DNA from 2 places in the Streptomyces sp. NPDC046931 genome. Region 1 is predicted to be linked to the other one. Evidence: riboswitches for the same ligand, from Rfam matches in the RefSeq annotation. Region 1 holds a riboswitch; the other holds the start of a gene.
The links. A riboswitch is a leader RNA that binds a small molecule or an ion and turns the genes downstream of it on or off. The one in region 1 is predicted to bind guanidine.
Positions count from the first base shown of each region.

Region 2: it holds a riboswitch for guanidine, as region 1 does, so the genes downstream of both, ABZ876_RS31320 (MBL fold metallo-hydrolase) here and ABZ876_RS22565 (multidrug efflux SMR transporter) in region 1, are expected to answer to the same signal.

Region 1 is NZ_JBEYWX010000013.1:57,559-72,668, reverse strand. It holds gene ABZ876_RS22610 (PTS glucose/sucrose transporter subunit IIB) at 116-349, shown strand; gene rph (ribonuclease PH) at 444-1,175, shown strand; gene ABZ876_RS22600 (hypothetical protein) at 1,344-1,739, shown strand; gene rdgB (RdgB/HAM1 family non-canonical purine NTP pyrophosphatase) at 1,781-2,383, shown strand; tRNA gene ABZ876_RS22590 (tRNA-Leu) at 2,455-2,539, opposite strand; gene ABZ876_RS22585 (HNH endonuclease signature motif containing protein) at 2,582-3,601, opposite strand; gene bcp (thioredoxin-dependent thiol peroxidase) at 3,743-4,210, opposite strand; gene ABZ876_RS22575 (DUF3618 domain-containing protein) at 4,373-4,711, shown strand; gene ABZ876_RS22570 (co-chaperone GroES) at 4,794-5,096, shown strand; guanidine-III (ykkC-III) riboswitch at 5,188-5,246, shown strand; gene ABZ876_RS22565 (multidrug efflux SMR transporter) at 5,291-5,611, shown strand; gene ABZ876_RS22560 (transglycosylase domain-containing protein) at 5,649-8,075, opposite strand; gene ABZ876_RS22555 (ABC-2 family transporter protein) at 8,279-9,079, shown strand; gene ABZ876_RS22550 (ABC transporter permease) at 9,216-10,019, shown strand; gene ABZ876_RS22545 (ATP-binding cassette domain-containing protein) at 10,027-11,028, shown strand; gene ABZ876_RS22540 (DUF1707 domain-containing protein) at 11,062-11,979, shown strand; gene ABZ876_RS22535 (SGNH/GDSL hydrolase family protein) at 11,984-13,312, opposite strand; gene ABZ876_RS22530 (DUF445 domain-containing protein) at 13,518-14,942, shown strand; gene ABZ876_RS22525 (MFS transporter) at 15,080-15,110, shown strand, end outside.
Region 2 is NZ_JBEYWX010000024.1:81,499-96,608, forward strand. It holds gene ABZ876_RS31255 (TetR/AcrR family transcriptional regulator) at 1-54, shown strand, start outside; gene ABZ876_RS31260 (hypothetical protein) at 154-486, shown strand; gene ABZ876_RS31265 (MerR family transcriptional regulator) at 632-1,372, shown strand; gene ABZ876_RS31270 (hypothetical protein) at 1,369-2,253, shown strand; gene ABZ876_RS31275 (hypothetical protein) at 2,487-3,188, shown strand; gene ABZ876_RS31280 (2OG-Fe(II) oxygenase) at 3,231-3,962, opposite strand; gene ABZ876_RS31285 (methylated-DNA--[protein]-cysteine S-methyltransferase) at 4,025-4,531, opposite strand; gene ABZ876_RS31290 (AlkA N-terminal domain-containing protein) at 4,664-6,163, opposite strand; gene ABZ876_RS31295 (DUF6234 family protein) at 6,305-6,736, opposite strand; gene ABZ876_RS31300 (hypothetical protein) at 6,878-7,819, opposite strand; gene ABZ876_RS31305 (hypothetical protein) at 7,822-8,184, opposite strand; gene ABZ876_RS31310 (CHAT domain-containing protein) at 8,201-10,903, opposite strand; gene ABZ876_RS31315 (hypothetical protein) at 10,940-11,101, opposite strand; guanidine-III (ykkC-III) riboswitch at 11,526-11,595, shown strand; gene ABZ876_RS31320 (MBL fold metallo-hydrolase) at 11,608-12,489, shown strand; gene ABZ876_RS31325 (hypothetical protein) at 12,610-12,828, opposite strand; gene ABZ876_RS31330 (SDR family oxidoreductase) at 12,976-13,674, opposite strand; gene ABZ876_RS31335 (helix-turn-helix domain-containing protein) at 13,781-14,272, shown strand; gene ABZ876_RS31340 (MarR family winged helix-turn-helix transcriptional regulator) at 14,906-15,110, opposite strand, start outside.

The DNA.
Region 1 (15,110 bases):
AGAAATAGGACACATCGCGGCTTCGTCGCGAGCGGAACCGTGCTTGGCGGCCCTTCCACCAGTGGTGTAGACCAGGATTACCGCGACACAGCGGCTCGGATCAGGGAGAGAAGACATGGCCAGCAAGGCTGAGAAGATCGTTGCCGGGCTCGGCGGCATCGACAACATCGAAGAGGTCGAGGGCTGCATCACCCGGCTCCGCACCGAGGTCAACGACCCCTCGCTGGTCGACGAGGCCGCCCTCAAGGCCGCGGGCGCCCACGGCGTCGTCAAGATGGGAAGCGCCATCCAGGTCGTCATCGGCACCGACGCCGACCCGATCGCCGCGGAGATCGAAGACATGATGTGACCGCCCAGGACCGAAAAGGTCCGGCGCTCACCCGCGAGGGGCCCGTTCCACCGGGGGACGGGCCCCTCGCGCGCGTACGGATAGGCTCGGACCCATGTCTCGAATCGACGGCCGCACCCCCGACCAGCTCCGCCCCATCACCATCGAGCGCGGCTGGAGCAAGCATGCCGAGGGCTCCGTCCTCGTCTCCTTCGGTGACACGAAGGTCCTCTGCACCGCCTCCCTCACCGAGGGCGTCCCCCGCTGGCGCAAGGGCAGCGGCGAGGGCTGGGTCACCGCCGAGTACGCCATGCTGCCCCGCGCCACCAACACCCGCGGCGACCGCGAGTCGGTCAAGGGCAAGATCGGCGGCCGTACGCACGAGATCAGCCGCCTCATCGGCCGCTCCCTGCGCGCCGTCGTCGACTACAAGGCGCTCGGCGAGAACACCGTCGTCCTCGACTGCGACGTCCTCCAGGCGGACGGCGGCACCCGCACCGCGGCGATCACCGGCGCCTATGTGGCCCTCGCCGACGCCGTGGCATTCGCCCAGCGCAAGAAGCTGGTCAAGCCCGGCCGGAAGCCGCTCACCGGCACCGTCTCGGCCGTCTCCGTGGGCATCGTCGGCGGCGTACCCCTCCTCGACCTCTGCTACGAGGAGGACGTCAAGGCCGAGACCGACATGAACGTCGTCTGCACCGGCGACGGCCGCTTCGTCGAAGTCCAGGGCACGGCCGAGGCGACACCCTTCGACCGCAAGGAACTGACCGCCCTCCTCGACCTCGCCGTCGCGGGGTGCGACCGACTGGCGGCGCTCCAGTGCACGGCACTCGAGGCAACCGTGTAGCGCTCTCCCGCGTTTTCACGGGTAGCCGCACAGCCGACGCGGCGGGGCGCCGGGGACTACCGCGCGCCCTGCCCGCGGCCCCGTACGCCTGGCCAGGCGTCGCAGGCACCGGACCGGCCGGTGCCTCCACGGGAGACCGCGGCACCGTCAACGGGGAGGAACCGTTCCATGGCCGCGCGCCATCGCCGCACCACCGCCGCAGCGTTCGCCGTCGTCGCCGTACTCGCCGCCGCGGGCGCGAGCACCGGCTGCGACGCCGTCGGCAAGGCGATCGACTGTGTACAGACCGCCGACGCGATAGCCGACAGCGTCACCGACCTCCAGCAGGCCGTCGAGAACGCGGCGAACGACCCGACCCAGGCGGACGCCTCCCTGAACTCCATCGAGAACGACCTCGACAAGATCGGCGACAAGACGGACGACGTCGACGTCAACAAGGCGGTCGACCACCTCCGCAAGGCCGTCGCGAACGTCCGCGACGCCATCAAGAACGGCGACAAGACCCCCGACGTCGGCCCCGTGACGGACGCGGCCGGCGAACTGACGAAGGTCTGCACCTCCTAGGCCCTCTCACCGGCACCGGCGGCGCACGGATACTGGAGGGCATGACCCGCCTGATCCTCGCCACTCGCAACGCCGGAAAGATCACCGAACTCAGGGCGATCCTCGCCGAAGCGGGGCTCCCGCACGACCTCGTCGGCGCGGACGCCTACCCCGACATCCCCGACGTCAAGGAAACCGGAGTCTCCTTCGCCGAGAACGCCCTGCTCAAGGCTCACGCCCTGGCCCAGGCGACGGGGCTGCCGGCCGTGGCCGACGACTCCGGCATCTGCGTGGACGTCCTGGGCGGCGCCCCCGGCATCTTCTCGGCACGCTGGGCGGGCCGGCACGGCGACGACCGGGCGAACCTGGAGCTGCTTCTGGCCCAGCTCGCCGACATCGACGACCCCCACCGGGGCGCCCACTTCGCCTGCGCGGCCGCCCTGGCCCTCCCGGACGGCACCGAGCGCGTGGTCGAGGGCCGGCTCAGGGGAATCCTCCGGCACGCCCCGTCCGGCGCCAACGGCTTCGGCTACGACCCGATCCTCCAGCCGGAGGCCGAGACACGCACCTGCGCGGAACTGACCCCCGCGGAGAAAAACGCGATCAGCCACCGGGGAAGGGCGTTCCGGGCACTGGTGCCGGTGGTGCGGGAGCTGCTGGGCTGAGGGGCCGGTCTGCCGCAGGGCACTGAAAGGCCCGGTCCGCTTGCGTGGACCGGGCCTTGATCATGTCTTTGTGCGGTCGGTGGGACTCGAACCCACACGGGATTTCTCCCACGGGCACCTAAAACCCGCGCGTATCGCCTATTTCGCCACGACCGCACTAAAACGGACATTCAGCCTGGCTGTGCCGCTTCGTGCCGTTCAGTGTACGGGGGAGTCCGTCCGCCTCGCGGGGCGCCCGCCCTTCTGGCGGCACCATGTTGCGGTCAGCGAATGGCAGTTCGGGCATAAGTACCTCAGGTTCTCGATGCGGTTGTCCAGCCAGTCACCGTTGATGTGGTCGATCTGGAGCGTGATCGGCTGCGCCAGCCACTGACCCTCGTTCCCGCACGACGTGCACCGGTAAGGGACGCCTGCCGCCTGGAGGGCCGTATGCAGGCGTGCCCGGTTGGGGCGCGCGGAGCCCACGGGCAGGATCACCAGCACACGTTCGGGCGCGCAGGTGCGGGGAGCCGTCCGCGTGCCGCCCCACGGGCGCCGTACGAAGTGACTGGTGTCCAAGCCGAGTTGGGCCGCCTGACGGCGGACGCGTCGATGATTGGTGTCGTTCACCTCGAGTCCCAGCGCACGCATGACATCGGCGTAGCTCGTGGCCCTGGCCACGGCCGCGCGCAGAGCGTCCGCGGGGATGGTCAGGCGGGCGTTGCGGAAGTGGGCGGTGTCGATGTCCCGCTCCCGGAGCATCCGCCCCAGTGCCGCGCGCGACCGGCTGTCGTCGGGGATTCCGAGGATCCGGGCCGCTCCGCGCACGCTTCGGGCGGACGTGGCGGCGGCTCGAAGTTCGTCGTCGGTGAACGGAAGGTCCACGTGCGGGCGGTCGATGCCCGGGAAGTGGCTGATGTCGATGCCGGCTGCGGCTATGCGGCGCCGGATGTGCGCGAGGGTGCCGGTCGCCGGTGTGGCGCCGAGCTTCAGTGCGACCTCGCGCAATGTCGTGGACGACGCCGCCGCTGCGGCGATCGCGGCGTCCGGATATCTGTGCCACGGGCTGCGCTGCTTGAAGTGGCCGGTGTCGATGCCGTGGGCGGCGACTCGTTCCTGCAGTACGCGCCGCTGTCCTCCGCTCGGCTTGAGGCCGAGGTGGCGCATGAGGTCGTTCCACGTGTGGGACCGGGCGACGGCCGCTGCCAGCGTGCCTCGGTCGTATGTGCCGGTGGCCATCGGACTCCCTCCGTCTTCGGCCGCGTGTTCGTCGTCTCGCACCGAGTAACGAACCGTTTATCGGACAGTCACGGCCGTAATGCGGAACGGCTCGTACCGACGTGTTCGGTGCGAGCCGTTCCGGGAGGCGGGAGTGGGGGTCTAGAGGGCCAGGTCCTTGATGATCTTCGCCACATGCCCCGTCGCCTTCACGTTGTACAGGGCCCGCTCGACCTTGCCCTCCTCGTCCACGATCACCGTGGAGCGGATCACACCGACGACGGTCTTGCCGTACAGCTTCTTCTCGCCGAACGCGCCGTACGCCTCCAGCACCTTCTTGTCCGGGTCGGCGACGAGGGTGACCTTCAGGTCCTCCTTCTCACGGAACCTGGCGAGCTTCTCCGGCTTGTCGGGCGAGACGCCGATGACGTCGTAGCCGGCGCCCGCGAGCAGCTGAAGGTTGTCCGTGAAGTCGCACGCCTGCTTGGTGCAGCCGGGGGTAAGCGCAGCGGGGTAGAAGTACACGATGACCTTGCGGCCCTTGTGGTCGGCCAGGGAGACCTCGTTGCCGTCGGCGTCCGGCAGGGTGAAGGCGGGGGCGGTGTCGCCGGGCTGGAGTCGCTCGCTCATCGTTACCTCGCAGGCAGGGGGCGGTTACCCGACGAGCCTAATCCGCTTCCGGCCGCTCCGGAGGGGTGCCGATGGGTGCGCCCGGCGCGAAGCTGACAGACTGTCGACCACAGATGCAGGAATTGCGCGGAACACGTCGCAAACGACCACGGAGGATGCGCGGTGGCGGACACGTCGAGCACACCGGACACCAGAACTCCGGCGCAGATCGAGGCGGACATCAAGCGCCGCCGCGAAACGCTGGCCGAGACGCTCGACGAGATCGGCGTCCGGGTGCACCCGAAGACGATCGTCGGGGACGCCAAGGCCAAGGTCGTCTCCCATGTCGACAACACGCTCGGGAGGGCGTACGTCGGTGCGAACCGGGTCGTCAGCCAGGTGAAGGGACAGCTGGTCACGGAGGAGGGCGCGCCTCGGCTGGAGCGCATCGTGCCCGTGGCCCTGGTCGTGGTGGGGGTCGTGGGCCTGCTCGCCCTCGGCTCCCGGCGGCGCAAGGGCTGACCCGGCCGCGCGCGAAGCCGTCGGAGACAGGTAGGTTCGGGGCGTGAGCGAGAAGAACCACCACGACAAGTTGCCCATCCGGATGCTGCACGACCGCGTGCTGGTGCGGCAGGACGCCGCCGAGGGCGAGCGCCGGTCCGGCGGCGGCATCCTGATCCCCGCGACCGCGGCCGTCGGCCGGCGCCTCGCCTGGGCCGAGGTCGTCGCGGTCGGGCAGAACGTGCGGACCGTGGAGCCGGGCGACCGGGTGTTGTTCGACCCCGAGGACCGGGCCGAGGTCGAGGTGCGCGGGGTTCCGTACGCCCTGATGCGCGAACGGGACCTGCACGCCGTGGCGGCGGACCGCTTCGAGGGGTCGGAGGACTCCACGGGGCTGTATCTGTAGAACCCTGTCCTCGAGCCCGCGGAGAATCGGCGGGTGCAAGGAGCCGGTGACCCAGGTCACCGGCTCCTTTTCCGTTCCGTTGCTAAGTTGGACGGGCCCACGAGGGACCCGACGAGACGCGCCGTACCGGGACCGCAAAGACGACGCACCCCTGTTGATCACCGGAACACGTCACCGGAACGCGGAGGTGCCCCATGGCCTGGGTCCTGCTCGTCCTCGCCGGCCTGCTCGAGGTCGGCTGGTCGGTCGGCATGAAGTACACCGACGGATTCACCCGCCCGTGGCCGAGCCTCGCCACCGGCGCGGGCATCGTGGCCAGCATGCTTCTGCTGTCGTACGCCGCGAGGTCCCTGCCCATCGGGACGGCGTACGGCGTGTGGGTGGGCATCGGCGCGGCCGGTGCGGCGGTGCTGGGCATGACCGTGCTCGGGGAGCCCGCGACCGCCGCGCGGATCTTCTTCGTGGGGCTGCTGCTGGTGGCCGTGGTGGGGCTGAAGGCGACCTCGGGTCACTGACCCCGCGGACCGCGCCACGGCCGCCCGGCCACCTCGCTCAGAACCCGACTCCGCCCGTGGCCCCGCCCGTCCCGTCCGCCCCGCCGTCGCCGGTGGTGCCGCCGCTTGTGGGGGTGCCCGTGGTTCCGCCTGTGCCGGTGGTGCCTCCCGCGCCGGTGGTGCCGCCCGTGCCCGTGGCACCGCCGTCACCGGTGGTGCCTCCGGCGCCGGTGGTGCCACCGGTGTCCGTGGTGCCACCGGTCCCGGTGGCACCGCCGGTGTCGGTCGGGCCGCCCGTGCCGGGAGTGCCGCCGTCGGTCTGGCCCTGGTTCTGGCCCTGGTCCTGGCCCGGGGTGCTCGGGCCGCCCGTCGTGCCGCCGTTGTCCTGGGTGCCGGTGGTGCCCGGCTGCCGGCCCGTGGGGCCCGTGGAGGGCTCCAGGGTCTGGTCGGCGCCGGCCTGGAGCTGGAGGTCGAAGTCCTTCACCGGCTTGTCCTTCAGGGCGGCCTTGGTGAACTGCGCCCAGATCTGCGCGGGCGCGCCGCCGCCGTTGATGCGGGGCAGGCCCATCGCGCCGTACAGCGACTTGTGGGCGGCCGTGACCGGGTCCTGGCCCATCACGGAGACCACCGTGGCGAGGTCGGGGGTGTAGCCCGCGAACCAGGCCGCCGTGTCCTCCTCCGCGGTGCCGGTCTTGCCGGCGGCGGGGCGGCCGGCGGCCAGGGCGTTGGTCGCCGTGCCGTTCTCGACGACGCTCCGCAGGACCGAGGTGGTGGTGTCGGCGGCCTCGCGGCTGACGGCCTGGACGGTCTTGCGCTCGGGCAGCCGGACCACGTCCGTGCCGTCCTTGGTGATCTTGCGGATCAGTGTGTACGTGCTGTGCTCGCCGTGGTTGGCGAGTGTCGCGTAGGCCTCCGACATGTCCAGGACGCTGGCGGTGGCCGTGCCGAGCGCGATGGACGGGTAGGGGTTCAGGTCCCTGGTGCCGGACGGGATACCGAGGCCGACCGCGGTCTGCTTGACCTTCTCCGGACCGACGTCGACGGCCATCTGCGCGTACACGGAGTTGACCGACTTGTCGGTGGCGGTGCGTACGGTGATGTCGCCGTAGGAGCGGCTGTCCTCGTTCTCGGGGGCGTAGCTGCCGCCGTTCCAGCCCTGGACGGGGCGCTGGTTGGTGCCGTCGTAGACGGTGTTGGGCGTGATGGGGCGGCCGTCCTGGGTCTGGGAGCGGTTCTCCACGGCCGAGGTGAACACGAACGGCTTGAAGGTGGAGCCCACCTGGAAGTCGCCGCGCGTGGCGTTGTTCGTGTACTGCTGCACATAGTCCATGCCGCCGTACAGGGCGACGACCTCGCCGGTGCGGGGGTCGACGGCGGCGCCGCCCGCGCGGACATAGGTGTCGACCTTGCGGTTCTTCTTGTCGAGCTTGGACATCAGCTGGTCGTCGACCGCGCTGACGAAGGCGTCCTGCCTGCTCTTCTGAAGCGTGGTGGTGATGCGGTAGCCGCCGGCGGCGAGCTCGTCCGGGTCGACGATCTTGTTCTCGAGGACATAGTCCTTGATCGCGTCGAGGAGGTAGCCGCGCTGGCCGGACAGGCCGGTGGAGAGGGTGGCCTCCCTGGGCATGGGGAACTTCATGCCGGTGCGTTCGGAGGCGCTGAGCCAGCCCTTCTTGACCATGCCGTCGAGGACGTAGTTCCAGCGGGCTTCGGCGGCGCTCTTGTTCTCCGGGTGCGCGACGACGTCGTACTCGCTGGGCGCGTTGAGCAGCGCGGCGAGGTAGGCGCCCTTGGCCGCGTCGAGGTCCACGGCGTCGACGCCGTAGTAGGCCCGGGCCGCGGCCTGGATGCCGTAGGCGTTGCGGCCGAAGAAGCTGGTGTTGAGGTAGCCCTCGAGGATGTCGTTCTTGCTCTTCTCGCGATCCAGCTTGATCGAGATGAAGAACTCCTTCACCTTGCGGGTGACGGTCTGCTCCTGGCCGAGGTAGTAGTTCTTGACGTACTGCTGGGTGATCGTGGAGCCGGACTGCCTGCCCTTGCCGGTGGCGGTGTTCCAGCCGGCGCGGATCATCGCCTTGGGGTCGACGGCGGACTCGGTGTAGAAGTCGCGGTCCTCGGCGGCCAGTACGGCGTGCTGGGCGGTCTTGGAGATCTGGGCGAGGCCGACGTTCTCGCGGTTGACCTTGCCGTCGCGGGCGATCTCGGTGCCGTCCGCGTACAGGTAGACATTGCTCTGCTTGGTCGCCAGCGCGTTGGCCGGCGGGATCCTGACCATGGAGTAGCCCAGGGCGAACAGGCCGACGAGCAGCAGGATCCCGACGACGCAGGTGCCGAGCACCGTCTGCCAGGTCGGGATCAGCCGGCGCCATCCGGTGCGCCCCCGCTTCGGCTTCCCGCCGGGCTGCGGGTCCAGGGCCGCGGGTGCCGGCGGCTCTGTGGACGCCACGCCCTTGCTGCTCTGCTGCGGCTGCGGCTCGTCGCTCATCGTGGTGCCGGACTCCCGTTTCGCGTCGTACGTTCCCGTACGCCCTCATACGCCATGTGCGCCCCCTGATGAAGACTGTCGCACCAACCGTTCCGTTCCCGGTACGGCGGACCTGCTTTACCGGGAAAACGTGTGGTACGCCACTTCGTCCGCGCGCTAGGCTCCTGCGCTTCGCTCCGGCATGCGTCGAAGGAGGTGATCCCGTGGGGACAGGGCGGCTGTACGCCGCTGTCGCCGCCGGTGGTTTCCGGCGGTACGCGACCTACCGGACCGCGACCGCGGCAGGGGTGTTCACCAACACGGTCTTCGGATTGATCTTGGCATACACCTATCTCGCCCTGTGGCACGAACGGCCTCATCTGGGGGGGTACGACGAGGCGCAGGCGTTGACGTACGTATGGGTCGGGCAGGCGCTGCTGATGACCGTCTCGGTGATGGGCGGCGGCTTCGAGGACGAGCTGGTGGAGCGCATCCGAACCGGTGACATCGCGATCGACCTGTACCGGCCCGCCGACCTCCAGCTGTGGTGGCTGGCCGGGGACCTGGGCAGGGCCCTGTTCCATCTGCTGGCGAGGGGTGTGCTCCCGATGGTGGTCGGCGCGTTCCTCTTCCCGCTCGCCCTGCCCTCCCGCCCGCTGGTCTGGGCGGCCTTCCTGGCGGCCGTCACGCTGGGCGCGGTGGTCAGCTTCGCGATCCGCTTCCTGGTCGCGCTCACCGCGTTCTGGCTGATGGACGGGGCGGGCGTGACGCAGATCTGCTGGATCACGGCGATGTTCTGCTCGGGGATGCTGCTGCCGCTGAACGTCTTTCCGGGCGTGCTCGGCGAGATCGTGCGCGCCCTGCCCTGGGCGTCGCTGATCCAGGCGCCCGCGGACGTGCTGCTGGGCGCGGCGGACCCGCTGGCCGTCTACGCCCGCCAGCTGGCCTGGGCCGTGGTGCTGCTGGCGGCCGGGCGGATGCTCCAGTCGGCGGCGACGCGCAGGGTGGTGGTGCAGGGTGGCTGAGGAGACGTACGGGGGCGTGTACGCGGACGCGGAGACGGCCCGGGTCCGGCGTTCCCCCGCCCACCGGGAACGGCCCTCTCCGGCCCGCCGGGACGGGCCTTCTCCGGCCCACCCGGCCGAGGGGACGTACGGCCGGGTGCGCGAGGGCCTGCGCGCCTACCGGTTGATCACCGCGATGTGGATCCGCTCCACGATGGCCTACCGGGCCTCGTTCGTGATGAACACGTTCGGCAACCTCGTGGCGACCGCGCTGGACTTCGTCGCGATCCTGCTGATGTTCTCGCGGGTCGACGTCCTCGGCGGGTACCGGCTGCCCGAGGTCGCCTTCCTGTACGGCCTCTCGGCGACCGCGTTCGGGCTCGCGGACCTCGCGATCGGCTCCATGGACCGGCTGGGACGCCGGGTGCGCGACGGCACGCTGGACACCCTGCTGGTGCGCCCCGCTCCGGTGCTGGCGCAGGTCGCCGCGGATCGCTTCGGCCTGCGCCGGCTCGGCCGGGTGACCCAGGGGGCAGGCGTCCTCGGGTACGCGCTCTGCGCGGTCGATGTCACCTGGACCCCGCTCAAGGTGGTGCTGGTCCCGCTGACGCTGCTGAGCGGCGGCCTGATCTTCTGCGCGCTGTTCGTGGCGGGCGCGGCCTTCCAGTTCGTCGCGCAGGACGCCTCCGAGGTGCAGAACTCCTTCACCTACGGCGGTCAGACGCTGTTGCAGTATCCGCCCACCGTCTTCGCGAAGGAACTGGTGCGCGGGGTGACCTTCGTGCTGCCGCTCGCCTTCGTCAACTGGCTGCCCGCGCTGTACGTACTGGGCCGGCCCTACCCGCTCCACCTGCCGGCCTGGGTCGCCTTCGCCCCGCCGCTGGTGGCGGCGGGCTGCTGCGCGGCGTCGGGGCTGGCCTGGCGCGCGGGACTGCGTTCGTACCGGAGCACGGGGAGCTGAGGGACTCATGGACGGTGGTTTCCTGCACGACGGCGGTTCGCCGCAGGAGGATGGCTTCATCGCACTGGACCGCGTGGAGAAGGTCTTCCATGTGCGCAAGCGGACCGGTTTTCTCAGGAGCGAGCGGCGGCAGGTGCGGGCCGTCGACGCGCTCTCCTTCACCGTGGCGCGCGGCGAGATGGTCGGCTACATCGGTCCGAACGGCGCCGGGAAGTCCACCACGATCAAGATGCTGACGGGGATCCTCACCCCGAGCGGCGGCCGGCTGCGGGTGGCCGGCATCGACCCCGCCCGCGAGCGGGCACGGCTCGCCCGGCGCATCGGGGTGGTGTTCGGCCAGCGGACGACCCTGTGGTGGGATCTGCCGCTGATCGACTCCTACCGGCTGATGCACCGGATGTACCGCATCCCGGACGGGCGTTACCGCGAGAACCTGGACCGCCTCGTCGAACTGCTGGAGCTGGGCGTTCTGCTGGACGTGCCGGTGCGGCAGCTGTCGCTGGGGCAGCGGATGCGCGGCGACATCGCGGCGGCGCTGCTGCACGACCCCGAGGTGCTCTACCTCGACGAGCCGACGATCGGCCTCGACGTGGTCTCCAAGGCCAAGGTCCGCGCATTCCTGCGGGAGTTGAACACCGAGCGTGGCACGACGGTGCTGCTGACCACGCACGACCTCCAGGACATCGAGCAGCTGTGCTCCCGTGTGATGGTCATCGACCACGGGCGCCTGGTCTACGACGGTGCCCTGGCCGGGCTGCACGAGGTGGGCGACAGCGAGCGCACCCTCGTGGTGGACCTGGAACGGGAGCTGCCGCCGATCGAGGCGCCGCCCGCGCGCGTGGTGCGGGTCGAGGGGCCGCGGCAGTGGCTCGCCTTTCCGGCGTCCCGGTCGGCGGCCCCGCTGGTGGCGCGAATCGCCGCGGAGTATCCGCTGGTGGACCTGTCGGTGCGGGAGCCGGACATCGAGGCGGTGATCGCGCGGATGTACGCCGAGAGGACTTCGGCGTAGTCCGGCGCGCGGGGAACTCGTAGGCTGAGGCCCATGACCGACGCCGTGTCTTCCGGGGGACGTGACGATCAGCGGGTGACGCCGCCGGATTCCGCATCCCCCGCCCAGGATCTCCGTGCCTCCGACGCCGACCGTGAGCGGGTCGCCGAGGTCCTGCGGGACGCTCTCGCCGAAGGCCGTCTCGACATGGGGGAGTTCGAGGAGCGGCTGGAGGCGACGTACCAGGCGCGGACGTACGGCGAACTGGCGCCGATCACCCGGGATCTGCCGGCCGCGGGCGTCGGCGCCCCTGCGGTGTCGCTGGTCAAGGAGCCCGAGGTGAGCGGGAGTTGGCGGGAGCGGATCGTCGGCGGCGAGGGGTCGTCCTCGTGGGCGGTCGCCGTCATGTCCGGTTTCCAGCGCAAGGGGCGCTGGACGGCGCCCCGGCGGTTCAACTGCTTCGCCTTCTGGGGCGGCGGTGAGATCGATCTGCGGGAGGCGTATTTCGCGGACCGTGAGATCGAGATCAACTGCGTGGCGATCATGGGCGGGATGAATGTGATCGTGCCGCCGGGCGTCGAGGTCGTCGTGCGCGGCATCGGGATCATGGGCGGCTTCGACCATCGCGAGGAGGGCACGCCCGGTGAGCCCGGCGCGCCGCGCGTGATCGTCACCGGGTTCGCGTTCTGGGGCGGGGTCGGCATCGAGCGCAAGCTGACCCGGGCCGAGCGGCAGCGGCTGAAGGAGGAGCGGCGCCGGGAGAAGCTGGACCGCAAGGCCGCGCGCAAGGAGCTGGACGCCTCCCGCCGTGAGGGTCCGGACGGCCTCCAGGGCCTGCTCGACGCCCGCGAGGCCCTGGAGGAGCACCGCGAGCTGCTGCGCGAGCGCCGCGAGGAGCGCCGGGGGCTGCACCGGGAGCGCCGGGAGTCCCGCCGCGAGGAGCGGGACCGGCGCCGGTACGGGGATTACTGAAGCGCTACAGCTGTGCCGGTGCCGCGCCCCTCAGTGAGGTGAGGTCGAAGACCTCCGCCATCCTGGCGAAACCCCTGTCGCTGGGGTGGAGGTGGTCGCCCGAGTCGCAGTCGGCGCGCAGCCGGCGCGGGTCGTACGGGTCCCGCAGCGCCTCGTCGAAGTCGACGACCGCGTCGTACACCGTGCCCGACCGGATCCGCGCGTTGACTTCCTGCCGCACCTGTTCGCGGTCGGGCCGGTAGCCGCGGTGGCCCCCGAACGGCATGAGCGTCGCCCCGACGACCTTCAGCCCGCGGGCGTGTGCCTCGCGGACGAGGGTGCGCAGGCCCGCCGTGATCCGGTCGGGGTCGGCCCGGCCGGGGTCGCGCAGGATGTCGTTGACGCCGAGGTCGACGACGACGGCCCTGACGTTGGTACGGCCCAGCACATCGCGCTCGAAGCGGCTGAGGGCGCTCGGGTTGCCGGCGGGCCGTCCGGGGCCGTCGGCCAGCACCCGGTTGCCGCTGATGCCCTGGTTGACCACGCTGTAGCGCGGCACGTCACCGGACCCGGCCGCCCGGCGCAGCCGATCGGCGAGGACGTCCGTCCAGCGGTGGTTGGCGCCCTCGGTGGAGGTGATGCCGTCGGTGATCGAGTCGCCGAGTGCGACCACGGTCCCGGCCGCCTCGTCGCCGAGCACGTCGAGCGCGGTCAGATAGCGCCAGTACGGGCTCTGTTCGGTGTACCCGGCGCCACTCACGTCCTCCGTGAGATCGCCCCGCGCGACGTACGAGATCTGGCGGGCGTGCCGGTGGTAGGTGACCGGGCCCGACGGGGTGGGGGAGTACGTGGTCACGAGCGCGTCCGAGTCGCCCGGGACGGCGATGCGGACGGCGTCGCTGACCACCTGCCGGCCGGCGGGCACGACGACCGAGGCGGCGCCGCCGAAGGTGAGCCGGCGCATGGTGTCGGCGGCCGCGGCCGGGCCGCCCGACGCGGCGACCGCGATCGAGGCGTGGGTGACGGTCAGAGGCTGCCGTCCGTAGAGATTGGACAGGGTGATACGGGCACTCGTACCGCCGACGTCGGTGTGCACGACATTGCGCACGGACCGTCCCGCCAGCCCGTCCGCGGCGGTGCCGGGCTCGGCGCCGGAGGGCGAGGCCGACCAGGTGCTCACCCAGGCCCCGACCGAGGCGGGGGCGGCGGAGCCCCGCGGGGCCGGGTGGCCGGCGGCGAGGGTGCCGCGGCCGTTGCCGTCGTCGGCCGCGGCGGCGAGATATATGGCGGCGGACAGGGCCACGATCACGGTGACGATCGCGGACAGCAGGGCATAACCGTGACGCCTGGTCATGCGGCGCGTGTCTCCTCGGGCGAGGGAGCCCGAGGCTCCGATGTCGATCAGCTTCATGATGCGCCATGAGGCGGGAGGGAGAGAGAGGGCCCCACTGATCCCCGGCAGGAACCCTGACGCGACCCTGAAAAGCCCCCGAGACTCCTCCAACCGGAGAGACGCCGGGAACTCCCGTTCCGTTCCAGGAGTCGGTCAGGAAGGGACAATGTGTAACGAGGGACACGATCGGGTGGAGCGGATGGAACGCATAAAACCGGATGAACCGGCGGCCGTCGGGCGGTCCGCGGGCGGCCCGTCCGCGGGCGCCGGGCAGTCCGCCGGCACGGACGCCGCCGCCACGGGCCGAGCGGCCGTCGTGAGCCGTGCGATGACCTCCTTCAGCCCCGCCGACGAGGAGAAGCGCCGGGGCGTGCGCCGTATGAAGTCCACGGCCACGGGACTGCTGCTGCTCGTCGCGCTCGTGTACGTCCTCGCCACCTGGGCGCGGCACGCCGGCGCGGGCCCCTGGACCGGTTATCTGGCGGCGGCCGCCGAGGCCGGCATGGTCGGCGCGCTCGCCGACTGGTTCGCGGTCACCGCACTCTTCCGCCACCCCCTCGGCCTGCCCATCCCGCACACGGCGATCATCCCGAACAAGAAGGACCAGCTCGGTGTGTCCCTGGGCGAGTTCGTCGGGGAGAACTTCCTCTCCCAGGAGGTCGTACGGCAGCGACTGCGCGCCGTCGGCATCAGCAGCCGTCTGGGCGCCTGGCTCGCCCGGCCGGAGAACGCCGACCGGGTGACGGCGGAGCTGGCGACCGCTCTGCGCGGGGCCCTCACCGTGCTGCGCGACTCCGACGTCCAGGCGGTGGTCGGCGAGGCCATCACCCGTCGCGCCGACGCCCAGGAGATCGCGCCCGGCCTCGGCAAGATGCTGGAGAGGGTCGTCGCGGACGGCGGCCACAAACGGATAGTCGACCTGGTCTGCATCCGCGCCCACGACTGGCTCGTCCTGCACGACGACCAGGTCATGGCCGCCGTGCAGGGCGGCGCCCCCGGCTGGACGCCCCGGTTCGTCGACAAGAAGGTCGGCGAGCGCGTCTACAAGGAGTTGCTGCGGTTCGTCACCGAGATGCGCGACTCGCCTTCGCATCCGGCGCGCGGCGCCCTCGACCGGTTCCTCTCCGACTTCGCCACCGATCTTCAGTCCGACACGGACACCCGGGCGCGCGTGGAGCGGCTCAAGGGCGAGGTGCTGGGCCGCGGCGAGGTCCAGGACCTGATCGCCTCCGCCTGGACCGCCGTCCGCTCCATGATCGTCTCCGCCGCGCAGGACGAGCGGAGCGAGCTGCGGGTGCGGGTGCGGGCGTCGCTGCTGTCGCTGGGCAGCCGTATGGCGAACGAACCGGGGACCCAGGCCAAGGTGGACCGCTGGGTGGAGGGCGCGGCGGTGCACGTCGTGACGACGTACCGCAAGGAGATCACCTCCCTCATCACGGACACGGTCGCGAGCTGGGACGCCGGCCACACCACGCGCAAGATCGAGGCGCACATCGGCCGTGACCTCCAGTTCATCCGGATCAACGGCACGGTGGTGGGTTCGCTCGCGGGACTGCTGATCTACTCGGTGTCGCGGCTCCTCGGGGCGTGAGCCGCCCGCGGGTGCGGGATCCGGCGGGGTTTTTCGCGCGGGAGCCGCCGGCCGGTGCGGGGTGCCCGGGGCGTAAGGCGCTGGTGAGCGGGCACTCGGGCCCCGTGCCGCGTCGCCGGCGTCCCAAGGAGGCAACCATGTCCATCACCGCGCCACAGCCTGGCACGG
Region 2 (15,110 bases), on a different contig from region 1:
CGTAACGCGAGCACATCCGGGCCATCACACCCGGGCGGCACGGGCCCCCGGTAAGGGGCGGTGCCCCATGTGTGAGGTGCCCCGTGTGTGAGCTGTGCCGTGTGGGGTAGGCGCACCGTCCAACCGTTCGAAGCAACGACGACGGAATACCTGTTGTCCGAGGAACAGCGCACGGAGGAGATCATGAAGAAGCCGACACGGCGTATCGCCACCACCTGCATTTCCTGCATAGTCGCCGGAAGCGCTCTCTTCGCCACCGGCGGATCGGCGACGGCAGCCTCCCCTCAGACCACCGGACAGACCTCCGCCCGGTCCACCATGGGCGACACCAGCCACCATCGCTCCGGGCACCGCACCGCGCACCGGCCCGTCGACCCCTGGATCGCGGACCAGCTGGCGCTGTTCGGCCCCGCGACCGCGCAGCGGCCGGCCCCGGACCCCTGGATCGCCGATCAGCTGGCCCTGTTCGCACCGGCCGCCCGGTAGGCGCGCCTCACACGGCGGGCGACGGCGCCGGGTCGGGGACGAGGGGATCCCATGGGCCGTCGAGCCCGCCCCGTCGGCAGTGCCCGACCTTGCGGGGCGGATGCCGGCTTGACCTTGTCGCTGCGGCAAGGTTTCTACTGGCGGCATGCGCATCGGAGAGATCGCCGCGCTCGTCGGAGTCACCTCCCGGGCCGTGCGGCATTACCACCACATCGGTCTCTTGCCCGAGCCCAGGCGGCGGGCCAACGGATATCGCGCCTACAGTCTCCGAGACGCCGTCCGGCTGGCCCGGATCCGACGGCTGACCGAGCTGGGGCTCAGCCTGGATGAAGTGCGGGACGTCCTCGCGGACGACGCGGGGCGCGAACTGGCCGAGATGCTGGTCGAGTTGGACGCCGACCTCGCACGCCAGGAGCGCGAGATCCAAGAGCGCCGCAGGGTGCTCGGGGGCCTCCTGGACGGCCCGCTCACGCCGGACGCGCCGCTCTCCCCCGCTCTTGTCGAGCTCCTGGCGGCCGCGCCCGCCACGGCATCGCCCGCCGCGGCCAAGGACCGCGAACACCTGTCCCTGCTGGACACGACAACCGCCGGGGACGCGGTGTACGCGGCGCTGCGGCCCGTGGCCGAGGACCCGGCCGTCCTTGTGCTCTATGAGCGGCTGGACGAACTGGAGGAAGCGGCATCGGACGATCCGCGGATAGCGGCGCTGGCCGACGATATGGCCGCCGCCGTACCGGACGAGGTGCTGGCGGCGATTCCGGACAAGGGACCGGTGGCGACGGGCTTGGGACAGGCGCTGCTCGCCGACTACCCGCCCGCCCAGGCTGAGGTGGTGCGTCGGGTGATGCAGCAGCTGACCGCCCGGATACACCAGAGGCCGTCATGAGTCCTCGGGCCGCGCGGGCGGCGGTATGGGCGATGCTGCCCACCGAGATCGCCCTCCTGGTGTGCGGGACGGCAGGCTTACGGATCCCCGGAGCGGTCCTCGTGGGAGCCGAGGCGCTGGTGTCGACCGTACTCGCGCTGGAGGCAGTGATTCTGTGGCGGCTGTACGCCGCCCGGCGACGGGCCGGGGCCGGCCGGTGGAACGCCGCGCAGGACGTCGTTCGGGACGCGCTGCGTGCCCTGGTCCCGGTCGTCGCACGCCGACTTGCAGCGCACGAGATCCGGGCGCTGTGCAGCCTCGGGTTGTGGGTGCTGCGCCGCCGCCACCAGGTTCCCGAGGGTGCGCTGGCCGTCGCGTACACCGGCCCCCAGACGGCCATGATGTACGGGCTGCTCTTCGTCTCCGTCATCGAAACGGCCCTGCTGGCCATCGTGATCCCCTGGCCGCTCGTCCACGCGATCCTGCTCATCGTGGACGGGTACGGACTGGTGCTGGTCCTCGCCCTGCATGCGTCCTGTGTGGTACGGCCTCATGTGGTGGGATCCGACGGCTCGCTGCGCATACGGTACGGCGCGCTGTTCGAGCTGTGGGTTCCAGCCGCCGTCATCGCCGGCGCCCGGGTCGAGCGGCGTTACCCCGACGGACCGCTGCTGCGGCTGCATACCGACGGGGTGCTCGACCTGGCGGTGGGCAGCCAGACCACGGTGACGGTGGAACTGTCGGAACCGGTGGAGTTCGTGCGGCCGCTCGGTGCGAAGGGGTTCGCCCGTACGCTCCGGTTCCACGCGGACCATCCGTGTGAAACGGTGACCGCGCTCACGCGGCTTCGAACAGACCCGCCGTCGTGCGTTGCCCGGGGCCACGGTGGGGCGCATCCTTGAAGGCACCGAACAACGGGGGTGTGCGGGCGATGAATGGCTCAGCGGCGCGGTCTCCTCTTCGTTACGAGCATCTGGTGCCGCGCACAGAGCGTCCGGAGCCGGTCCAGCCCGTCAACGGCAGGTTCCGGGTACGGGAAGTGTTTCCGCGCGGTCTTCTCGGGGAGCCTTGGCTTCCCTCCTTCTTCCGTGTGGAACCCAACGCCCCCACGCGTGGATTACCCGGAAGCCCGACCATGGACCCGGGGAGCCCGGCCGCCCCGTGCACCCCCAAGCAGTGCCGCCGTTGGTGCAAGGCCGCCGACGCCTATGCCGCCGCGCTGGACGGCATCAGCATCGAGCTGATGGCTGCCCAGGAACGGGCGAACCGGTGGTGGATGCTGTTGATCCGGCCCTGGGCCAAGAAGGCCCTGCGGAAGATCCGGCTTCGATACCCGGAGGTGGTCCGGGAAGCGTGCGAGGCGTACGAACCTGTCCGCCTGGAAATCCAGTGGGCGCTCCAGGCCGAGGAAGACAACGATGCGGCGCGGGCGCGGCTTGCGGCGCGGGAGATCTGGGGTCGAGCGACCGCTCAGGGGGCCGACGGGGCTCCCCTCACTTTCGTGTTCCGCGACGACGTTCCACCACGTGATGTGCCCGAATCGGCCACCGTCGAAGGGTCCTTCGTCGATGTGCGTCGCCTGCGGCTTGTCCTCGCCGACCTCGGTCGACCCTGTGTCGTCTGGGATCGGGCGGCTCTGGCGAAGACCGAGGAGGAGTTGGCGGGGCTCACCTTCTGGCGGTGGTGGCTGGACCAGTTCTCCGAGGACTACGACGCATACTCCGTTGGACGTCGTGCACGGCCGACGCGCAGCGGCTCCTCGGCCCAGGTCAACCGTGGCCCCGGCGGCACGGCCGCCGGTGGCACGGGTGGGTTCACCGGGTTGTCCATCCACTGAGCTGTGCGGGCAGTCCGGCCGGCCGGCGAGGCGAGGCGGGTGTCATGCCGCGTCGTGGAAGACCAGGCCGAGGGTGTGCCGACGGCCGGAGCGGACCGTGCTCACGCCGTGGCGCATCGGCCCGTTCGACCAGCCCCGCCTCGTCGCCACCGGCCGGTCCCGGGTGGTGAAGACCAGGCCGTGGCCCTGCGGCAAGGTCGTGGACGAGCCGCGCGACTGTGCGCGCGGTCGCTGTTCGGTCATCAGGAACTCGCCGCCGGTGAAGTCGACATCCGGGGCATCGAGGCCGATGACGACCTGGAGCGGGAAGAGCATCTCGCCGAACACGTCCCGGTGCAGGGCGTTCCAGTCGCCGGGGCCGTAACGCAGCAGAATCTGGGCGGACTTGGTCTGCCCGGCCTCGTGGCACTGCTCCAGCCACTCCTGGAGGGTGTCCGGCCAGGGTGCGGGCTTGTCGAGCCTGCCGGCCCAGTCCCGGGCAATGGGCAACAGCCGGGGATAGAACGCCTCGCGCAACTCACGTATCAGGTCGGGTAGTTCATGGGTGAAGTAGCGGTACTGGCCGGAGCCGAAGCGGTGGCGGGCCATGTCGACGGTGGTGCGGAAGTGGGCGGGCTTGTCGTAGAGGGCGGCGATCTCGTGGCACTCGCCCGGTGTGAGGAGCCGGCCGGTGAGCGCGTTGCCGTGCTCGTCGAGTTCGCCGGTCAGGGCCGCCCAGTCCTGCTGGGCGATCCGGTCGGCGACCGGTCCCGCGAGCCGGGTGGTCTCGATCATGGTGAGGGATTCCTTGGATCGCTGAGGGGTGCCCTGCTCCGGGAGAGCCGGGGTGAGGTCTTTCAGACAGCCTGGTGAAGACGCTCCAGGTCCAGGAGCTGCCGCTTGCGCTGCAAGCCGCCTGCGTAGCCGGCCAGCGCGCCGTCGGCACCGATCACTCGGTGGCAGGGACGCACGACCAGCAACGGGTTCGCGCCGATCGCCGTGCCCACGGCCCGCACCGCGGCCCTCGGGGCGCCGATCTCCCGGGCGATGTCGCCGTAGGTGAGGGTGGTGCCGTAGGGGATGGCCTCCAGTGCGGTCCACACCCGACGCTGGAAGTCCGAGCCCCGGTGAACGTACTCGATGTCGAAGCGGGTCAGCGTGCCGTCGAAGTACCCGCGCAGCTGGGCGACGATCTCGGTGAACGCCTCCGGCTTCTCGATCCACCCGTCCTGGACGACGGCCCCGTACTTCTGACCGGGCACGGACAGCGAAGCGAGCGCGGTGCCGCCCTCGGCCGCCGCCGGCTCCTCCCCCACCAGCAGCAGCTCACCCAGCGGGCTGTCCATCGTCGTATAGACCGTCATCGGTCCGGTGTCCTTTCACGTAGTTCTGCGGTCTGAAGAGGTCCTCGGTCTCTTCACCCTCCACTGTGCGGCGTGCGCACCACCTGGTCTGGCGGGATTCGGACGCCGTTCCGGGGAGCGGACGTCATACCATCACGCTGCCGGGGTGCGGTGCCGGCCGGCGGCGGCGTTCCAGAAGTGGTGCATGGCGTAGGTACGCCAGGGCCGCCAGCGTTCCGCGTCGAGGGCGTCGGCGCCCGCGTGCCGCATGCCCGCCTGGACGGCCACGTCCCGGGACAGCAGGACGTCGGGGTCGCCCAGGGCCCGCATACGGACATAGCCGGCTGTCCACGGGCCGATACCGCGCAGATCCAGCAGGGCCTTCTCGGCCTCGTCGCGGTCGGCTCCGGCGTCCAGGCACACCGTGCCGTCGGCCAGCGCGCACGCGAGCGTGCGCACGGTGGCGCGGCGGGGTTCGGGCATGCCGAGTTCCGCCAGCGATGCCTCGGCCAGGGTGCCGGCGGTCGGGAAGACATGGGTGAGGGCGCCACTCGGGGTCGGCAGCGGTCGTCCGTAGGCGGCGACCACGGCGTTGCCGAGCCGCCGGCCTGCGGCCACCGGCACCTGCTGGCCCAGCACCGCTCGGATGGCGAGCTCGTGCGGGTCGGCGGCCCCAGGGGCGCGCAGCCCCGGCCGGCGGTCGACGAACGGCGCGAGCGCCGGATCGGCACCGAGGCGTTCGGTGACCGCGAAGGGGTCGGCGTCGAGGTCGAACAGCCGGCGCATGCGCTGGGTGGCGGTGGTCAGATCCCGCAGGTCGCCGAGGTGCAGACGGCACTCCAGCCAGCCGTCACCGCACTTCTCGCCCACCTCGGCGATGCCCGGGGCGTGCGGCAGGTCCAGGGTCCGCCGGTAGGTGCGCTTCCCGGGTGCTCCGGTGATCTCCTCGACGCCGGTCAGGGCGCGCGCGGCGAGGTAGTCGAAGACCTCGGCCGTGGCGTACGGGCCGCGGTGGGCCAGCCGCAGTGATATGCCTCCCACGCCGTGGGCCGTGGCGACCGAGCCGTAGCGGGAGGCGGGGCCCGGCTTCGCGGCGCGCAGCTCGCTGGGGGTGGCGGCGTAGATCTGCCGGATGGTGTCGTTGAACTGCCGCACGCTGGCGAATCCGGCCGCGAACGCGATCTCGGCCGCCTGCATGGAGGTGGTCTGTAGCAGGATCCGCGCGGTGTGTGCGCGCTGCGCGCGCGCCAGCGCGATGGGACCGGCGCCGACTTCGGCGTTCAGCTGCCGCTGCACCTGCCGGGCGCTGTAGCCCAGCCGTGCCGCCAGTCCGGCGACACCCTCACGGTCGACGACACCATCGCCGATCAGCCGCATCGCACGTCCCACCACGTCCGCGCGGATATTCCATGCGGCAGAGCCTGGAACCGCGTCCGGACGGCAGCGGCGGCAGGCGCGGAAGCCCGAGTGCTGGGCCGCCGCGGCGGTGGTGAAAAAGGAGACGTTCTTCCGCTTGGGGGTGGTGGCGGGGCAGCTGGGGCGGCAGTAGATGCCGGTCGTCGCGACGGCGAAGAAGAACTCGCCGTCGAAGCGTGCGTCGCGGCTGCACACCGCCTCGTACAGGCTGTCGCCCCTGCTGTCGTCGCTGGTCACGTCTCCACTGTGCACCGCCTCGGCGCAGGGTGCTGGCGGGAATCGGACATTGCTCTGCGGGGCGGGGTGGTGTCGGCAAGGCGTCCAGCCGCCCTGTTGCGACCGGACAGCTGTGCGGGATGCGGAGAGCGCCGGGCTTGCTCAACCGTTGCACCACGGTGCGGACGGTGCCGCATGGCATGCGTTCCCGCCGGTGGAGACCCGCGCGTCCTCGTGCTCTTGAACCATGGCCCCGCCCAGGACGATGAGGGAGACCAGGGCGACCATGACGCCCTGGCTGATGACGGTCACCAGGGCCCCGGCGCGCGCGGCGATCACGACCGCCAGGACGGCCAGGGCGCCGACTCCGCCGGCGGCGGCCAGGTAGCTCCACAACGAGTCGGTCTCGACGGTCCTGGCGGGGTCGAGGTTGAACCCGGACAGAAACCAGAGTCCGAAGATCACCACCAGGGCGGCCAGTTCCAGGAGCAGCAGGCCGCACCCGGCTCCGATGTCGGCGCCCGTGTCGGCACGGTGGCGCCGCCGGGAACCGGTGGTGGCGTCGAAGGCCGGCGGTCCTATGGGGAGGTTCACAGGCCCCACGCTGCCTGTCCCGATGGGCGGGCGCATGAGTACGCGTGCTCAGCTTCGTATCGGGTCGAGCGATCTGTTGTCTCGCTCCGCCCACCGCGAGGCTGCGCGCACGGTGGTCGATGCGCGCTTACGGTGCGGTCGTCATGCCGGGACGTCTTGGCTGAACCGTGGAAGCGTTCCACGTGCGCCGCGGCGGAGATAGGCCGTGATGGCCTTGCCCGCGGCGAACTCGGCCGCCGGGTCGACGGGCAGGGGCCAGCGCAAAGCCTTGTACAGGGTGGAGCGGTGGAGGTCCCAGACGGCTTCCACGAGATCGGCGTAGGCCGTCGCGGTGCGGACTGCGGCGAGGTAGGAGGTCGTTGCGACGACCAGCGCGGCGGGAATCGCCCAGGCGCTCCAGGGCGTCCACACCAGGAGGAGGAGACCCCAGATCGTCCAGGTGGCGGCGCGATCCAGGGACGCGCGGGCGTGCGAGATCTCCTCGCGTGCCGGGTCGGGAAGCAGGAGCCAGAGGTGGGGCCAGCACACGACCGGATCGAGGCCGTACTTGCGGGCCGGACGGGACTCCGCCGAGCGCAGGGTGTTGCCCAGGCGGGTCGGCATCTGCTGGGCGGGGCTCGGCGGGATCCGGTTGAGGACGCGGTCCAGTTGGATGGCCTCGGCCGTCTCCTCGGGGGTCAGTGAGTCCTCGCCGGTGAGCATCAGGGCGCGCCAGCGGGTTGCGGCGAAGGCACGCCGGTTTGCCTTACGGCCGACGAGCCGTCGGCGGGGCGCGGCCAGGAACCGCGGCCAGTAGCCCTCCATGAGGCGCAGCATGGGAAGGGATAGGGCGTTGACGAACGTACCGCTGGCGGTGAGGAGGGCGAGAACGCCCAGGACCAGGAAGAGTTGAGCCGCGGCCGGGAGACCGGTGATCCGGCTGGTCGTCTCGTTCAGCGCGGTCGGCCGGCGGCCGCCGGAGGCGTGGCCGTCGAACCAGGCCAGGGCTCCCGCCGACCAGAACGTCGCGGCCGGGGACAGCAGCGCGAGCACAAACCGTTCCGCGAGCTTTCCGCCCAGACCGGTCCAGAGCTTGGTGAGCACGTCTACTCCGCCACCAGCGCTATCCGGTGTGCCGGGCAATCCGGCACCGGCTCACCGATCTCCTGGACCGGGTAGCGGTAGTCACCCTCGGGGCAGGCGTAAAAGAGCGGGGCGACGATCTCGCCTTTGCCCGGCATCTCCTGATAGCCCTTTTCACCGTCCTCCTCCGGCGGGAGCAGAGCGTTGACCCGGTCACGCAATGCGGCATCGGCGGTGAGCAGTTCGAACAGGTCGTCTCCGACGAGTTCCCCGGCGCGCAGCGCCGCCAGGAGTGCCGTGAATCGGTCGGCCGTCACCCGATCGGCCAGCTCGGCGATCTCGGGTTCCAGGGCCACCGCCAGTTCCAACAGCGTGTCATCGTCCATCGGGTGTCTCCTTGGATCATCCGCCGACAACACCGAACGCTGCCCATTCGGCAGGCTGGGCAAGCGGCCGGGCATCGGGGTCGCGACGGCGCAGGGTCCGCCACAGGGGTCGTGCCGCGTCGGGCGGCAGGCCGAAGAGGTCCGTCCCGGCTCCGGGTTTCAGATGGGCGGCCAGCTCCGCATGGGTGAGCGGCCGGAGCCGGTTGACGGCTGTGCGCAGCGCCCGGGCGGGCGGGTCCCCCTCGGCGCACCGCCGGTAGAAGGCCGCGACGATCAGGGCGGCAGCCAGGGAGGAGACCGCCCACTGGGTGGCGACCACGGCACGGCAGCCGAGCTGAAGCAGCGCCGTCGGCAGGCTGACGACCTCATCGGGGAGCTTGGTTCCCACCTGGAACGTCTCGCAGGCCGACATCACTACGAGCTCGGCCTCGACTCGGGTGTTCAACGCGATGATGTCACCGACGGTCAGGGGCTCGTCTCCCGCCATCAGCATCCCGCTCATCAAAGGCGCGTCACTCCTGCCGGCGCCGTGGCACGAGAGGTGGATGAGGCTGGGTCCGTCCAGCGCGTCCAGAACCGCCGCGCGGGTGGCGCCCGGACCGGCGAGTACCTTTCCGGGGCCCGCGGCGGCGAGGGCCGCCGCGCATTCCGCACCGGACCAGGGCAGCGGGGAGGCGGAGACCGGGCGGGGATCGTCGACGACGAGGGCCTCCCGGAACCGCGCGGTGCCGGCGGGCCGCAGCGCCTGCGCGGTCGGCGTGTAACCGACGATCAATTCGTCGACGAGGTACCGCCGGCCGCCACCGGGGTGAGGCGACCACGCGGAGTGCAGCGGGAGCAGCGTCAGCCGGCCGGCGGGTATGAGGACGAGGTGATCGGTCCCCTTCGGAAGGCTCGGCAGCAGCGGGTCGAAGATCACTTCCTGCGCCCAGCGGCCGGTTGAGTCGAGCGTCTGCGACCACAGCTCCGGGTCGGTGTGCCGCCCCTGATAGGCCCGGGCCAGCAGGTCGACACGCGGATCGACGGCGGCGTTCCTCAGCTCGGGCAGTTCGACCGGACGCACCTTGCGCGCGCCCGGCGCGATGATCAGGGCTGTCCCTCCGATGTCGGCCGAGTCGAGATAGACCAGAGTCCGGTCGCCCGCGGCAGAACGAATGGACGGCAGGTCCGGAGGGTCGCCGCCCCGCATGCGGAGCGCCTCGGCCAGCAGCAGGGTCCGGCCGCGTTCCTGCAACAGGACGCCGTGCTCGGGACGTCCTGCGCGGGCGCAGGCGTAGGCGGCGCGGGCGGGCACGCCCTGCGCGGTGCGCAGCCATGCCTCCTTGTCGACTCGGGAGTCCTGGCGGGCGAAAAGAAGCTCGATCGTCTCGATGCCGAGTTCGTACGCCTTCACCGCCTCGCTCCACCTGCCGCAGGCTCCTGCCCACTCACCCCAGGCGAAGGCGGCGGTGAGGGCCCACTCCGGCGCTCGGGCCATTCCGGTCTCGTACGCCAGCCGGAAGTAGCGGTGTGCCGGTCGGCGGTCGCGGCGACGGCTCCGCTCGAGATGTCGGCGGGCGAGCTTGGTGGCGAGGTTGAGATAGCGCGACGACAGCTCCTGGTCGTCAGCCGGTGAATGGGCGATGGCGTTCTCGTACATGACGATGGCGCGGTCCCGATAGGCGGGATCGCCCGTCTCGTCGTAGCCGAAGGTCAGGCTGTTGCCCAGGTTGTTCAGCCGGGCCGGGTAGGAGTGGTCCTGCGGGTCGGTCGCTTCGACCACCAGGGTCAGGCTGTCGATGGCCTGTTCGAGCAGGGTCCGATCGCGGGTGACGGAGTAGGCCGCGTTCAAGGCGTTGGCCTGATTGTTCAGCGCCACCAGCCAACTTCTGCGGCCTTCGGGCGCGAACCGGACGGCATCGGCGTGTGCTTCCAGCGAGCGCTGGAGATCGGCAAAGTCGCCGGAGCGCACGTAGCGTTCGCGCAGCAGCCCGCCGAGTGTCGTGTGTCCGTAAGCGGCGACACTCAAGAACTCGATGCCCCTGATGGTCTCCTGGAGCAGCGTCAGCGCCTCGTTCAGATCCGAGAGCCGCCCCGTCTCCTTGAACCGTGCCCGCAGCGACGAGGCGAGCATGACTACGATCACCCCGCGGTAGGCGCTGTCGCGCGGCATCAGTGTGACGGCGGCCCGGTGCAGGGCGATGGCCTCGTCCGTGCTTCCGCGGTCGCGATCATGCCTGTGCAGCCACAGAAGGGTCCGGGCCAGGACATCCATGCAGCGCGGGCGTAATCGGGCCTCCTCGGGAGGCAGTGCGGCGAGCACGGCGCGAAGCCGGCGCTCCGCCACGAGGGCCTGAGCCAGGGAATTACGCAGCTGCGCCCGCCCCTCCTCGATGATGCCCAGGTGGTACTCCACATCGGCGGCCCAGGACGGAGCGGCGGCGAGGATCTCCGTCAGACGGGCGTGGGCCTCGTCCAGCTCTTCGCCCTGTCCGGTCTCGAGCGCGTGCCAGCACAGGCACACTGCGGCACGGTCCTGGCAGAGCAACCGGAAATCCGCCTCGGCGGCGTGGAAGTGCGGGTGATCGAGGATCTCCGACCAGGTGGCGACGAGCCGTTCCAGGGCGTCGATCTCGTGGTCCCGCCACCAGGCTGTCAGCAGTGCATCGCTACGGTCGACCAACGGTGCCAGTTCGTCGGGAACGGTTGGCAGGACCAGCCAGCCGAGTTGACCGGCCATGCCGGAAGCCAAGGGGTACTCGCGCACGCACCTTAATTAGCACGGTCTGTCACCGCGCACTTCCTCTTCGGGATATTGGTGGCCGCTGCTCCGCTTGCGGAGCGAGGCCCGCGAGCGCAACTCCGCCGTGCGGCTCGGCGTTGTCGAGGCCTCGGCGTCGAACATGTCGACCATCGCCTGCGCCATCGCGTCGGTCATCCCGAATCCGGTGAGGCGCTCGCCGTCTCGTTGGGCGACAGGTCTTCCGGGCCGAGGCGGGCGACCTGGCCGGACCCCTCCCACGAGGGGTCGAGCGGCAGCCGCGCTGCGGTTGCGGCGATGTCACGGGGCGGCCACGGTGGGGCTCGTCAGGTCCGGGTCGATCACGGGCCGATCGACGCCCGCCGTTTCGCCGCGGCCGACCACATCGGCATCTCCCGGCTCGGCAAGCCCCTCGGACCCATCGACAGCGCGCTCGGGGAACTCGGCCTGCGGCGCCCGATCACGGTCGCGTCGCGGTCGCGGTACCCAGCCCAGCCATACGAGCACCGCTTGGCCACCACGTTGCAGGGAGGAGAGTGGTGGGCAGCCGGAGTGGCCCCGATGTCCTCCGGAGCCGCGCGAATGCCGTGGTAGCTTCCCCGTGGAGGCTCGTATCCGGGCCTGCCCCGGACGAGATGTGCGCCGTACCCGGTCCGCCAAGACGACGCACCGGAGGAGTCGTCGTGGTGGCAGGCAGGTCGTCGGTGGATTTCGCCACGGGTGGGGTGCCCGACCCGGGGGCGCTCGACATCCGGTGGATCCATGGCTCGCCGTCGGCCAAGCACAACACCGACCCGGACATCCAGATTCACCGGTACGACGAGCACACGTTCATCCTGCGGCAGAACATGGCGATCAACTACGAGGCGCCCTTTCTGTTTCTGCTGTTCGGGAATGCCAAGGCGGTGTTGATCGACACCGGTGCCACCGCCTCCGCGGAGTTCTTCCCCTTGCGCCGGACTGTCGACGAACTCGTCGCACAGTGGCTCGCCCGGCACCCCCGGGACGACTACGGCCTGCTGGTCCTGCACACCCACCCGCACGGCGACCACATCGCGGGCGACGCCCAGTTCACGGACCGTCCCGCCACCACGGTGGTGGGCGCCGATCTGGCGACGGCCTGGGAGTTCTTCGGGTTCGGGGAAGACCCCGGCGCCGTGGCGCGGGTGGACCTGGGGGGCCGGGTGCTGGAGACCTTGGCCACCCCCGGCCATCACGAGGCGGCGGTGACCTTCTACGACCCGTGGACCCGGTTTCTGCTCACGGGTGACACGGTCTACCCGGGCAGGCTCTATATCCAGGACCGGGCCGCCTTCGTCCGGTCCATCGACCGTCTGATCGAGTTCTCCGACAGCCGGCCGGTCACCCATGTGCTCGGCTGTCATATCGAGATGACCCGGCAGCCGGGCGTGGATTACCCGATCCGCACCACCTACCAGCCTGACGAGCCTCCGTTGCAGATGACCACTCGCCACCTGCATGAGATCCGTGCGGCGCTCGCGGAGGTCGGCAACCGGCCCGGTCGACACGCCTTTCCCGAGTTCATCCTCTGCCCGCGCGCCTGACCAGCGGGTGCCGCGCGCCTGACCAGCGGGTGCCCGCACGCCTGACCAGCGGGTGCCGCGCGCCTGATCGCGGCCGTGGGCATCCGCTTGTGCCGGCTTCGGCTCGGCTCGCCTGTGGTGTCAGTTCGTCGTGGCCGTGGTGTGGTGCGGCCGGTTGTGGACCAGGAGGGCCGCGGCGAGGGCTGCGCACAGGAAGACCACGGCGATGACGGCCATGCCGGCGTGTACTCCGGAGGTGAAGGCATCGGCCACCGCGGCGGTCACATTCGGTGGCGCCGCTCCCCTGCCGGCTCCGGTGGAGACGGCGTGCTCGACGGCGGGCCAGGCGGCGCGGGGCACATGGCGACGAGGGTGACGGCCGGGGAGAGCCGGGAGGGCGGGGGCGTGGGGAGCGGGCTGCCGGTGTGCTCACCGGCGACGCGTCTGAGCCGGTCCAGCCCTCGCGGCGGGGCGGGGACAGGAGTCGAAGGCACCTGTTTCCTCTTCTCAGCCGAGCTGCGGGTAGAGCGCGGCGACGCCGCCGGAGAGGCGGGACTGCACGTGGCGGCTGCGGTCGTCGACGACGATCTCGTGTGCGCCGGAGGCGATGCCGTCCACGGCCGCGCGGGCGACGTCCGACGGGTGGGTCTTGGAGTCCCTGACATGGCGGGCCATGCCGGTGTCCATGTAGCCGACGTGGAGTCCGGCCACGGTGATGCCCTTGGGCGCCAGCTGCAGGCGCAGGGCGTTGGTCATGCTCCACTGCGCGGCCTTGGCGGCGGAGTAGGCGCCGGTGGTGGGGAGGCTGATCCACGACAGGACGGACGCGATGTTGAGGACCGACCCGCCGCCCTGCGCCTCGATCACCGGGGCGAATGCCCTGATCATGCGAAGGGTGCCCAGGTAGTGGGTCTCCATCTCCAGCCGGATGTCGTCCCAGCCGCTCGTCAGCAGATCCGCCCCTGTCAAGGTTCCGGCGTTGTTGATCAACACGTTGACGTCACCGGCCTCCTCGGCCGCCGCGGCGACGGAGGCGGGGTCGGTGATGTCCAGCCGGATCGTCTTCCCGCCGGGCAGGTCGACCTGCTCTGGCCGCCGGACCCCGGCGTACACGGTGGCGCCGCGGGCGGCCAGTTCTTGAGCGAGCGCCCTGCCGAGGCCGCGGTTGGCTCCGGTGACCAGGGCCTTTGCGGTGCTGATGTCCATGATTCCTCCTCGGGGGCTGCGCCCAACAGCTGACTAATATTTTTAGAAGTCAGCCATGACGCTAACGTCTGGCTACCGATGAGGCAAGTCAGGCTAGGCTGGGAACATGACTGATCTGCTGACGGAACGCGACACCTGGTCCATGACCAACTGCCCCATCGCCCGCACCCTCGAGATCGTCGGCACCAAGACGGCGCTGCTGATCCTGCGCGAAGCCTTCTTGGGCACGTCCCGGTTCGACGACTTCGCCAAGCGCGTGGGCGTCGGCGAGCCCGCCGCCGCGGCACGTCTGAAGGAACTGACCGCCGCGGGGCTCCTGGAGCGTGTCCCCTATCAGGAACCCGGCCAGCGCACCCGGTACGCCTACCAGCTGACCGAGAAAGGCCGTGATTTCCGGCCCGTGCTCATGGCGCTGCGGCAGTGGGGCGACACCTGGGCCACGGACGAGCAGGGTCCCGCGCTGGTCGTACGCCACAAGGGGTGCGGCGCCCCGGTGCGCGCGGAACTCCGCTGTGACGACGGCCACGATGTCGGGTACGGGGACACGGTCGTCGACCGCGGTCCGGGCCTCATCCGCACCAACCCTGAGGGCGCCTGAACCCGGCGGGGGCGACTGACACCGCCGCGGCCGGTTCGGCCCGGCACCCACCATCGGCCTTCCGGTGACCGGCATCCGGCCACCGCCACCCGCGACCGGCCATGGAGGTTTCCTTGACGCATGACTTTCATCCCGAGCGGAAGGCCCTGCACAGGCCCCGCCAGACCCTGGCCTATCTGCAGGACGGCCGGCGCCACTCCGCACGCCTCGCCGGGCGCACTCCACCTGCGTGCGCTCGCCATCGGCCCCGAGTCACGGAAGGCGAGCGGCAGCAGGGCCTGCGTGAGGTAGCGGAGCCCGAGGGTCGCGGTCCCGGCGTGGAGGAGGGCGAGGCCCATCCGGCGGTGGCCGCGGCCGCCGGGGGCCGGACGGGAAGCGGTGTGGGGAATGGCGGTGGCATAGGCGCTCGTGGTGAGAGACGCCCCGGTACCGACGGCGGGCATGCCGTGAACGGAGGGATCCCTCAATCGATCCGTCCAATGCACGGACGCCCCGTGATCGTTCATGTGGTGCATCAGCAGGGCTCAGCCGCGTAGCCGTCCGTTCACAAGCGACGAAGCAGACATCGAGCCCGGAGCCTCACAGTGGGGGCCCGGCAGGGCGAGGTCGCCTGCCGGCGTCCTGGCGGTGTCGCTATCGACGGCTGCCGCTCATCGCCACCGCTTCCAGGTTGTGGGTCATCCGTTCAAGGACCTGGACGGCGGTGCGGTACTCGTCCCGGGAGATGCCGGTCATGGACAGTTCGCGGAACGCGTCGACGCGCTCGGCGACACGAGCCAGACGCCGACGGCCATCAGGGGTGAGGGCGAGCCGGGACGGTGCGTGACGGGTCGCCCAG